DNA from 2 places in the Paenibacillus sp. J22FR83 genome. Region 1 is predicted to be linked to the other one. Evidence: predicted binding sites of a transcription regulator. Region 1 holds the regulator's gene; the other holds the start of a gene.

What was found. The regulator LexA, encoded in region 1, represses DNA repair genes until DNA is damaged. The targets are predictions, from matches to a motif close to CGAACATATGTTCG.
Region 2: a site for LexA is predicted at 2,106-2,119, ahead of AC58PV_RS06520 (YolD-like family protein). Genes of this name have one in related genera too.

The regions. Positions count from the first base shown of each region.
Region 1 is NZ_JCAUAM010000004.1:33,607-38,041, forward strand. It holds gene glnA (type I glutamate--ammonia ligase) at 1-273, shown strand, start outside; gene AC58PV_RS08540 (aminopeptidase) at 792-2,030, shown strand; gene lexA (transcriptional repressor LexA) at 2,101-2,718, opposite strand; gene AC58PV_RS08550 (LysM peptidoglycan-binding domain-containing protein) at 2,863-3,264, shown strand; gene AC58PV_RS08555 (DUF896 domain-containing protein) at 3,407-3,592, shown strand; gene AC58PV_RS08560 (HAD family hydrolase) at 3,634-4,428, shown strand.
Region 2 is NZ_JCAUAM010000003.1:121,731-126,165, reverse strand. It holds gene AC58PV_RS06535 (TniQ family protein) at 1-805, opposite strand, end outside; gene AC58PV_RS06530 (hypothetical protein) at 814-1,155, opposite strand; gene AC58PV_RS06525 (helix-turn-helix domain-containing protein) at 1,318-1,659, shown strand; gene AC58PV_RS06520 (YolD-like family protein) at 1,771-2,088, opposite strand; gene AC58PV_RS06515 (MBL fold metallo-hydrolase) at 2,200-3,075, opposite strand; gene AC58PV_RS06510 (copper amine oxidase N-terminal domain-containing protein) at 3,108-4,435, opposite strand, start outside.

The DNA of each region.
Region 1 (4,435 bases):
TTGGATGGCATTAAGAACAAAATGCAACTTCCTCCGCCAACAGATCGCAACATCTATGTGATGACGGAAGAAGAGCGTGAAGCAGAAGGCATTCCTAGCTTGCCTCTTAACTTGAAACAAGCGTTAGACGAGTTGCTTCGTGACGATGTTGTTTGCGACACACTTGGTGAGCATGCGCTAGCGCATTTCTATGAGTTAAAAGAAATTGAGTGGGATATGTACCGCACACAAGTTCACCAATGGGAAAGAGATCAATATCTATCCCTCTACTAGGATCATTGAAACCCTCGACGCTGAGCGTCGGGGGTTTTCATACAGTTAATTTTAACCATTTCACACGATTTGATCGGTAATGGCGAAAATAACTACATTTTTTCCATCTAAGTAGAGTTTTTGAAGAAAGTCAGTCCAAATACCTGTGTATTTTCCAGTTAATTCAAGTTTCTCATTAGTTTCTAGCCCCCAAATACACCATTTATCAACTTACCTTTCAGCAACTCAGCCCACCGGCAACTCAAAAACTTATCAACTAGCTTACCTTCCAAGCCCATCACCAAAATCCGAGCTACCAAAGCCCGATAGGGGAAAACTCATTCCCAAAATTTGACCAACATCCCTCGATAACACCTCTTGAGTAGTAGATTAGCTCAACGCAGACTCCTGTGCTCCATTCATTGCTAATCACTAATCGGGTATTGTATGATTAGAGGGACAGTTAGATACGTATCGCCCTTCAGACTCGCATAGCATGTACTGATGGGCTTTTTAATGCGAAGGAGTGTAATTGAACAATGGATAATTTAAATCGTCATTTAGAGAAGTATGCAGAGTTAGTCATTCGAATCGGTGTTAACTTAAATAAAGGTCAGGATTTGTTGGTGGAAGCACCCATTGAGACATTGGATTTAACAAGATTAATCGTGCAGAAAGCTTACGAGGCTGGAGCAAATTTTGTCCATGTGCATTGGCAGGATGATGTGGTAACTCGTAATAAATTTGACTATGCATCCGAGGATTCAATGGATTACTATCCAGAGTGGTATACGACGATGCTCGAACGTTTTGTTGAAAACGGAGGGGCTTTATTGAACATTAAAGTACCGAATCCGAATTTATACGATGGTATAGATGCCAGTTTAATTTCTCGAGCATCGAAAGCCGCTTCAACAGCAAGAAGCAAGTATCAGCAATATGTGCGAACAGGTGAGTTCAGTTGGTGTTTAATTAAAGCTCCTACGGAGGCTTGGGCTTCTATTGTGTATGGTGATCTGCCCGAGGAGCAGCGAGTTCCTGCGATGTGGGATGCTATTTTTAAAATTAACCGTGTCTATGAAGAAAATCCTATTGAGGCTTGGCAGTCACATTTGGATACGTTGAAAGCTATACATAGCTCGTTGAATGAAAGAAGTTATAAAGCATTGCGATACCGGGCTACAGGGACGGATTTACGCGTCGAGCTACCGGAAGGACATATTTGGCTAGGTGGGGATAATAAAAACTCGCGCGGTGTGCGTTACGTGGCCAACATGCCGACAGAAGAAGTGTTCACCATTCCTAACCGAACTGGTGTTAATGGTACAGTTGCAAGTACGATGCCATTAAATATCAACGGGGCTTTAGTGGACCGGTTCTCTTTTACGTTCGAAGCTGGAAAGGTAGTAGACTTTCAAGCAGAGGTGGGTTATGAGCACTTGGCACGTTTGTTGGATATGGATGAAGGCGCACGCTATTTAGGTGAGGTTGCACTCGTACCTTTTGATTCGCCGATTTCCAATTTGAATCGTATTTTCTACAACACAGGCATTGACGAGAATGCTTCATGCCACTTGGCATTGGGTAGTTGTTACCCAATTAACTTGAAGGATGGTACGAAGCTATCGAATGCAGAGTTAAAGGATCGCGGAGGGAATAGCTCATTAATTCATGTAGACTTCATGATCGGTTCTGCAGAGCTTGAAATCGATGGGGAACTGGCTGATGGTTCGATCGAACCAATCTTCCGTGCAGGGAACTGGGTATTGACGTTTTAAATGTAAAAAGCAAGGCTCTTAAGTGAAATTCACTTGGAGAGCCTTGCTTTTTTTGTGATATCTGCCGAACTTACATATCCCGGAACAATCCAATTACTCGTCCAAGAATCGTTACATTCTTCAAAAGAATAGGTTGTAAAGCGGAGTTCTCTGGTTGAAGGCGGATATGATCCTTCTCCTTGTAGAAACGCTTAACAGTAGCTTCATCATCTTCCGTCATCGCGACAACGATATCACCGTTATTCGCGGTTTGTTGTTGTTTAACGATCACATAGTCACCATTATGAATACCAGCTTCAATCATACTGTCTCCCATAATGCTCAGCATGAACACGTTGTTGTCACCGACCATACTTGTAGGAAGAGGGAAGTAATCTTCGATATTCTCAGTGGCTGTAATAGGAACACCAGCTGTTACTTTACCAACAAGGGGAACACGAGCGACGGACACTGCGAATTGAGATTCGGCGCCATCAAGCCCTAGAATTTCAATTGCACGCGGTTTGGTAGGATCTCGACGAATCATGCCTTTTTTCTCAAGACGTTCCAAATGGCCATGTACGGTAGAACTGGAGGCAAGTCCAACAGCTTCGCCGATTTCTCGAACGGAAGGCGGATACCCCTTATCTTTCACTTCGCTCTTAATGAATTCCATGATTGCTAGTTGACGCTGCGAAATTTTACTCATAAGATATCACTCCAATACTGGTAATCATTACCCAAAGTATAACATAGAACCCGAGTTCGTACAAACATAAGTTCGAGAAATGGTTGACTCAAACATGTGTTCGTGTTATTCTAAAAACAGAACAAATGTTTGGGGGATGATTTTATGTATATGGCTTATTCACAATCTAATGGAAGAACAACACTTCAAGGTACTGCTCATGCATCCAAAAGGATGACGATTAAACAGGTATATGCGAAGCTACTACTTCGTTTCTTAGTGATAGCAGTAATTCTTGGAACTGTGTTTTCATTCGGTGCGATCGTACAAGCCTATGCTGGTGAAGGCTCAGTAACAGTGTCAACACCGATCACTTCCGCACAAGCAGTAGCCAAAGCTACGCAACACGAGAAGGTTGTTATTCAGAGTGGTGATACGCTTTGGGGGATTGCAGAAGCTCACAAAAAGAAAAGTGAGAACACACGTTCTTACGTTGAGAAATTGAGATCATTTAATCACTTATCGAACAGTTCCTTGCAAGAAGGACAAGTTATATTACTACCATAATGAGCTATTAATAGTTCATGCTATAGATGATTGTTCGAGGCATAGCCACCTGTTGCTATGTCTCTTTGCGTTGTTTCCTTGACATTCCTAATCGGTGATGGCAAAGTAGTAATCATATGAAATTTTGACTGGGAGGATTACAATGAGTGACAGCATGGATAAGACAATTGAGCGAATCAATGAACTAGCTCGGAAGGCGAAGACCGTTGGCCTAACTGACGCAGAGATTGATGAGCGAAATGAGCTAAGGAAAATCTATATTAACGCATTCAGGGGTAACCTGAAAGTTCAATTAGATTCCATTAAGTTTACTGACGAAGAGAAATAACCTTACTACAATAGATACTACATTCAAAGGGGAAATGAATGATGACGTTGAAAGCTGTTCTGTTTGATTTGGATGATACACTGTTATGGGATGATCGTAGTGTGGAGGAGGCTTTTGCTGCAACATGTGCAGAGGCGGCGAAGCATGTGAATGGCTTGAACCCAGAGGAATTAGAAGCATCTGTTCGTAAAGAAGCTAGGAGTTTATATGAATCATACGAGCCGTTCCCATTTACCAAAATGATTGGGATTAACCCTTTTGAAGGACTATGGGCTAACTTCACGCAAGGCGAAGATGAGAACTTCCGTAAATTAGAGAAATTGGCTCCTGGCTACCGAACAGAATCTTGGACTAGAGGACTTGCGGGATTAGGAATTGAAGATCGTGAGTTAGGGTACAAGCTTGGGGAATTATTTGCTGCCGAACGTCGCAGTCGTCCTTATGTATATGAAGAAACCTTCCGAGTATTAGATGCGTTGAAAGGGAAATACAAACTTCTTCTTTTAACCAATGGTTCACCTGACTTGCAAAAAGAGAAATTAGCAGGAGTGCCTGAGATTGCATCCTATTTTGATCATATCGTGATTTCTGGTGAATTTGGGCAAGGGAAGCCAGCTGCCGCCATTTTCCGTTATGCTTTGGGTCTTCTAGAAATTAGTGAAGAAGAGGGCATTATGATTGGGGACAAGCTGACTACAGACATTTTAGGATCTGGAAGTATTGGCATGCGCAACATTTGGATTAATCATCACGGACTTAAGAGTGGCGATGAAATTGTACCTGCTTATGAGGTATCACGTCTTCAGGATATTTTACCGATCATCGATAAAGGTTAATTTCAAT
Region 2 (4,435 bases), on a different contig from region 1:
AAGAATCCTTCTTCTGAATAAAATCATCGAGCACACGATAGAAATTCTGGGGGAAATCTTTGTACATCCAAAACACATTATTAAAAGCGTGTGATTGCTTTTTACTATCTCGATTATCACTTTTCTTTTTATGAAAACTGGAAATAAGCAGCTCATCGCCTAAGTAGCTTTTCATACCTTCTAGTAAAAAATAACTTAAATCTGCTAGCCTCAAGAATTCATCAATCTTTAATCCTAATATAGGATTAGCCATTGAAGGAACAAATAGACTTTTGTATAAGTACATTTGTGGCGCAATTATTGAATTAATTAGTTCAATATTCTCTGAAACAGCATTTGTCAGAGTAAATCTACATTTCTCACAGACTCCACCCATCACACTTCTCAGTGAAATGGGTGAATTACAACCATAACAATTCTCAAGAAGAACAGTACTATGTTCTAGGCAAACATTTAAAGGAAACAGAATCCAGGGTAACTTATGATACACACTTTCTTTCATACATGTTGAACAATATTTAACTCGACTTTTCATAATTAATTTAACTGCTAGATAATTGCCTAAAAGATTCTCAATTAAAGAGTTGGAATGACTATGAAGTGATTCTAAAGATTTTGTTGTTAAACTACTAATGATATTGAGTTGTTGTTGAGTATACAAATTGCTAGAATATCTTGTTAATGAGATCTCACACTCTGTTAGCATATATGAAATTGACTCATAACGATTTAGAATTGAAACCCGATGTAAATAACTAGACAAACTTTCTTCTAGATAAAAATCCGAACGTCGACAAAATGACATTCTCAAGTTTAATGTCCCCCCTTTTTCTTCAATTTGCTTTTTTGATTTTTCCACCTCTTCTTTAGTTCATTAAACGCCTCGTAATATGCTTCTATAATTTCAGAATCTATGGGTTCGGACATCATTTTCTTTGAAGCCCAAACCAAACCAACTTTTTCAAGCAGCACCAAGATAAAATCTTGTTTATCAGGAACAGCACAAACGCAGACAGTTTTATTCTCATCAATATTGGATGGGTGAAACCATTGCTCCTTAATAGCAATTGGAGTCGTGTAAAAATGACCGTTATAATTAATACCCTCACTAGTTATCTTAGCAATATCCAACGGCAGTAAATTTGTTAATATCACTATTCATCACCTCCTTCTCTTAAATCTAGTAAACTATCTTAGTAACATTATTGACTCAACTGCTAGAATTGATATATATAATTATCAAAATAAGTTTTGATATCAAACGGCGTATGTCTCTTCTTTTTTCCTTTGTCTACACTTTATATAAGAGATGTAGACATGTCTGATCATATTTTGAAATATATAGGATCTCGGATACGGGATTATCGTAAGGAAAAGGGGCTTTCCGAAGAGCAGTTAGGTGAAAGAGCAGGATTTCATTTTTCTTATATCGGTGGTATTGAAAGAGCTGAGAAAAACATTTCCATGCTTAATTTAGCTAAAATTGCTGAAGCATTGGATATTGAGGTTCACGATTTATTCAGTTATTCAAAAAGTAGTAAAACAAAACTAAGTGAAAAAGAAGAGGAAATACAAGAAATTGTAGATATACTCCTGAGGCATAATATTCGTGATGTGAAGAAGGCCAAAGTTATTATTAAAGAGGTATTTAAAGATTAATAACCCCATTCTCAAATTTGAGAACGGGGTTATTTTTCATTTCCTCTGAACTTGTTGCTTGTTATTTACACCTTTTGAGGTTGTGAACACGAAGCAACGTAAATTTCATTACTAAGTCTGTACACTTCCTGCAAAAAGACATTCAGCTCTCAGCAAAAAAAGACTGGATAACTCAAGTCTTTTGGATAAATTACTCATTATGAAAATGTAAATAGTCACTACAGGTGAGGATTGTTTCTGCACCCAATCAATGCCATTCTCGTGTGATAACTTCACCCGTCTTATCGCTTGATCCATTTGGGTAATCAAGCCTGTAAAATGAGTATCCCCTGAATCGTTATAAATTTTTACAGTTACAAACTGTTGATCAATTAAAGCCGCGGCCAACACATTTATTATTTTATTATTTTCACGAACATAGTTACTCAATAGTCTCCCCCACTCACAGAACATTTGTTCCAGTCACTCTATTTTACTTTCACTACTCGAGAGGTAAAGGGGGTAGTAAGCGCCTAGGGAAATACGTTACTACCAAACGTATTAGTCAGTTGAACTTTGTTTAGATTTACGACGTTGTTCTCCGAGCAGAAATTGATGGATGGCTTCTCTATCCCCACCGACCAGTTCCCTGCCGATCCGATTTACTAATTCACGTTCAATGAGCTGTTGGTCATCATACTCAGTAACTAGTTCGGCCAGTGCACAATACTCGTTTAAATCCTGCCAGAACTCTTCAGCCCTAACAGGCCTATGATGGGACTCGATGTACCAAGCTGCTGGGTACTGTTTAATCTTTTCTACTATCCTAAGAAAATCCCGAGCAACATAATATCGCGGTCCATCGTAAATTGCCGGTCCGAGAACATCCCCGAGAAACAGAATCTTTTCCTCGGGAATATGCATGATGCAAGAATCATTTGCATGAACACCGCCAATATGGTGGATTTGACAGGATACTGCACCTAAAAGGAGCGTTAAAGATTCGGTAAACGTAATGTTCGGAAGCACAACCTGGATGTCTCGATCTATGCCATCATATTCCTTTTTTATATAGTCAGCACAGAACTCGATCTCTTTTCCTTGCCTGACACGTTCGTCCAAAGCTTCCTCTGACCAGTCTAAGCCGAGTAGCTGTTGAAGGGCTTGATGCGTCATTTCTGTGGCGACGAGCGGTGATGATGGGTCATAAGCCGCACCGAAACTATGATCCCAGTGCCAGTGTGTCAACGCAGTTATACAAGGTCGAGAGTTATACTCATTCCTCACTGCCTCGCGGAACGTTGACGCATGACGTAGTGAGTTGCCTGCATCTAGAAAGAGAGTTCGATCATCTCCGAGGATTGCGCCTAGGATTGGTCGGTCAACAGAACCGTCAGCGGACATATAAACAAAACGTTCGGTTAACTGATGAATCATTGGCTTGCCTCCTATGGTGAAAATGGGCTCGTCTACTTACTCTTCTGTTCTTTCGCGTCCGTGATCGTGATCTCTCCATCTTCAAAAAACACTTTCATTTTCAAACTTTCACTAACAAAACGAACGGGGACTAGCGTTATTCCATCGCGAATGACAGCCGGTGAATCCAATTCCGTAGCAGCACCATTCACAAAGGCATCCTTCTGATCAATTACAAGTTCAACTTTACTTCCTTCTTTTTGAAGTATCACTCGTCTTTCTTGAGCATGCCATTCAATCTTCGCTCCTAATGCTTCCCCAATAAAGCGAATTGGCACCATGGTTCGACCATCAAGTGTGAAAGGAGCCACTTCAAGCGTGTGCTCTTGCTCATCAATAGTTGCTGCGTTGGAATCCAGCTTCAAAAATATGCTTTTAAATCCAAGCGGTGCGTGATTGACATAGTTGGATGCCGGGTCGCCGAACTTCACTGGCTGTGATTTGACTGTACCATATGGAGTTTCAACCTCAACAAGATAATACTCGCCATTTTTTATAGAACCATTATTATTGGCATATAAATCGAAGACAATGTTTCCCCTAAACGAACCAACCGGTTCTTTAACATCCTTTTTAAATCCTGGTGTCACAACCATTTCACCCTGTGTAATACCAAGCAACCACCCGGTTCCTGCTCTATTTGTTCTCCAAATGCCTGGAGCGCTGCCGCCATCCTTGTCCGTTCCACGCAGAATTACGGCTGAAATATCTGTTTTTTGTGCAAAATTAAGTTTTAATTTAAAATGTCCTTCCTTCACATGATCAGCGCCAAACTCGGCAACTCCTGTACGATCTGAATCCAAGTCCAACCAACTAAATTCCCGAATTGCTACGGGTGCGTAAGAAACTTCATTTTCTGAAAAAGGGGCTACATCCGATTTCACAGGTCCTTTACTCGTTAGGATTTCCAAATAATAATATTCACCCAGTTTCATTCCATTGTTATCCGAAGCATATAACTCAAACTGTACTTTTCCTTTAAACATGCCTAGCGTTTTTTGAAAGCTTGTATTGACGCTTTTACCATCGTGAAAAACGGCAAGTAGAGTACCAATATCCGTTTTCTCTTTCCAAGTTTTCCACATACCGTGACTTGTGTCTCTTCCATCGGCATCGGCTGTTTTCATTGTAATCGATAGGATCTCTGTTCCTTCTCCTGCGTCTAGCAAGACGGTGAGGTGACCGTCGCGTGTCCCATCCGGTATTGAAGCCGTATCCAGAGAAATTCTGTCTAATTCTTTATCCAAGTAGCGGAATTCTTTAAACTGAATGTCATTTGAAGCATTTGGATCCGTAGCGAAAGTACTCCCTGCAGTAATTC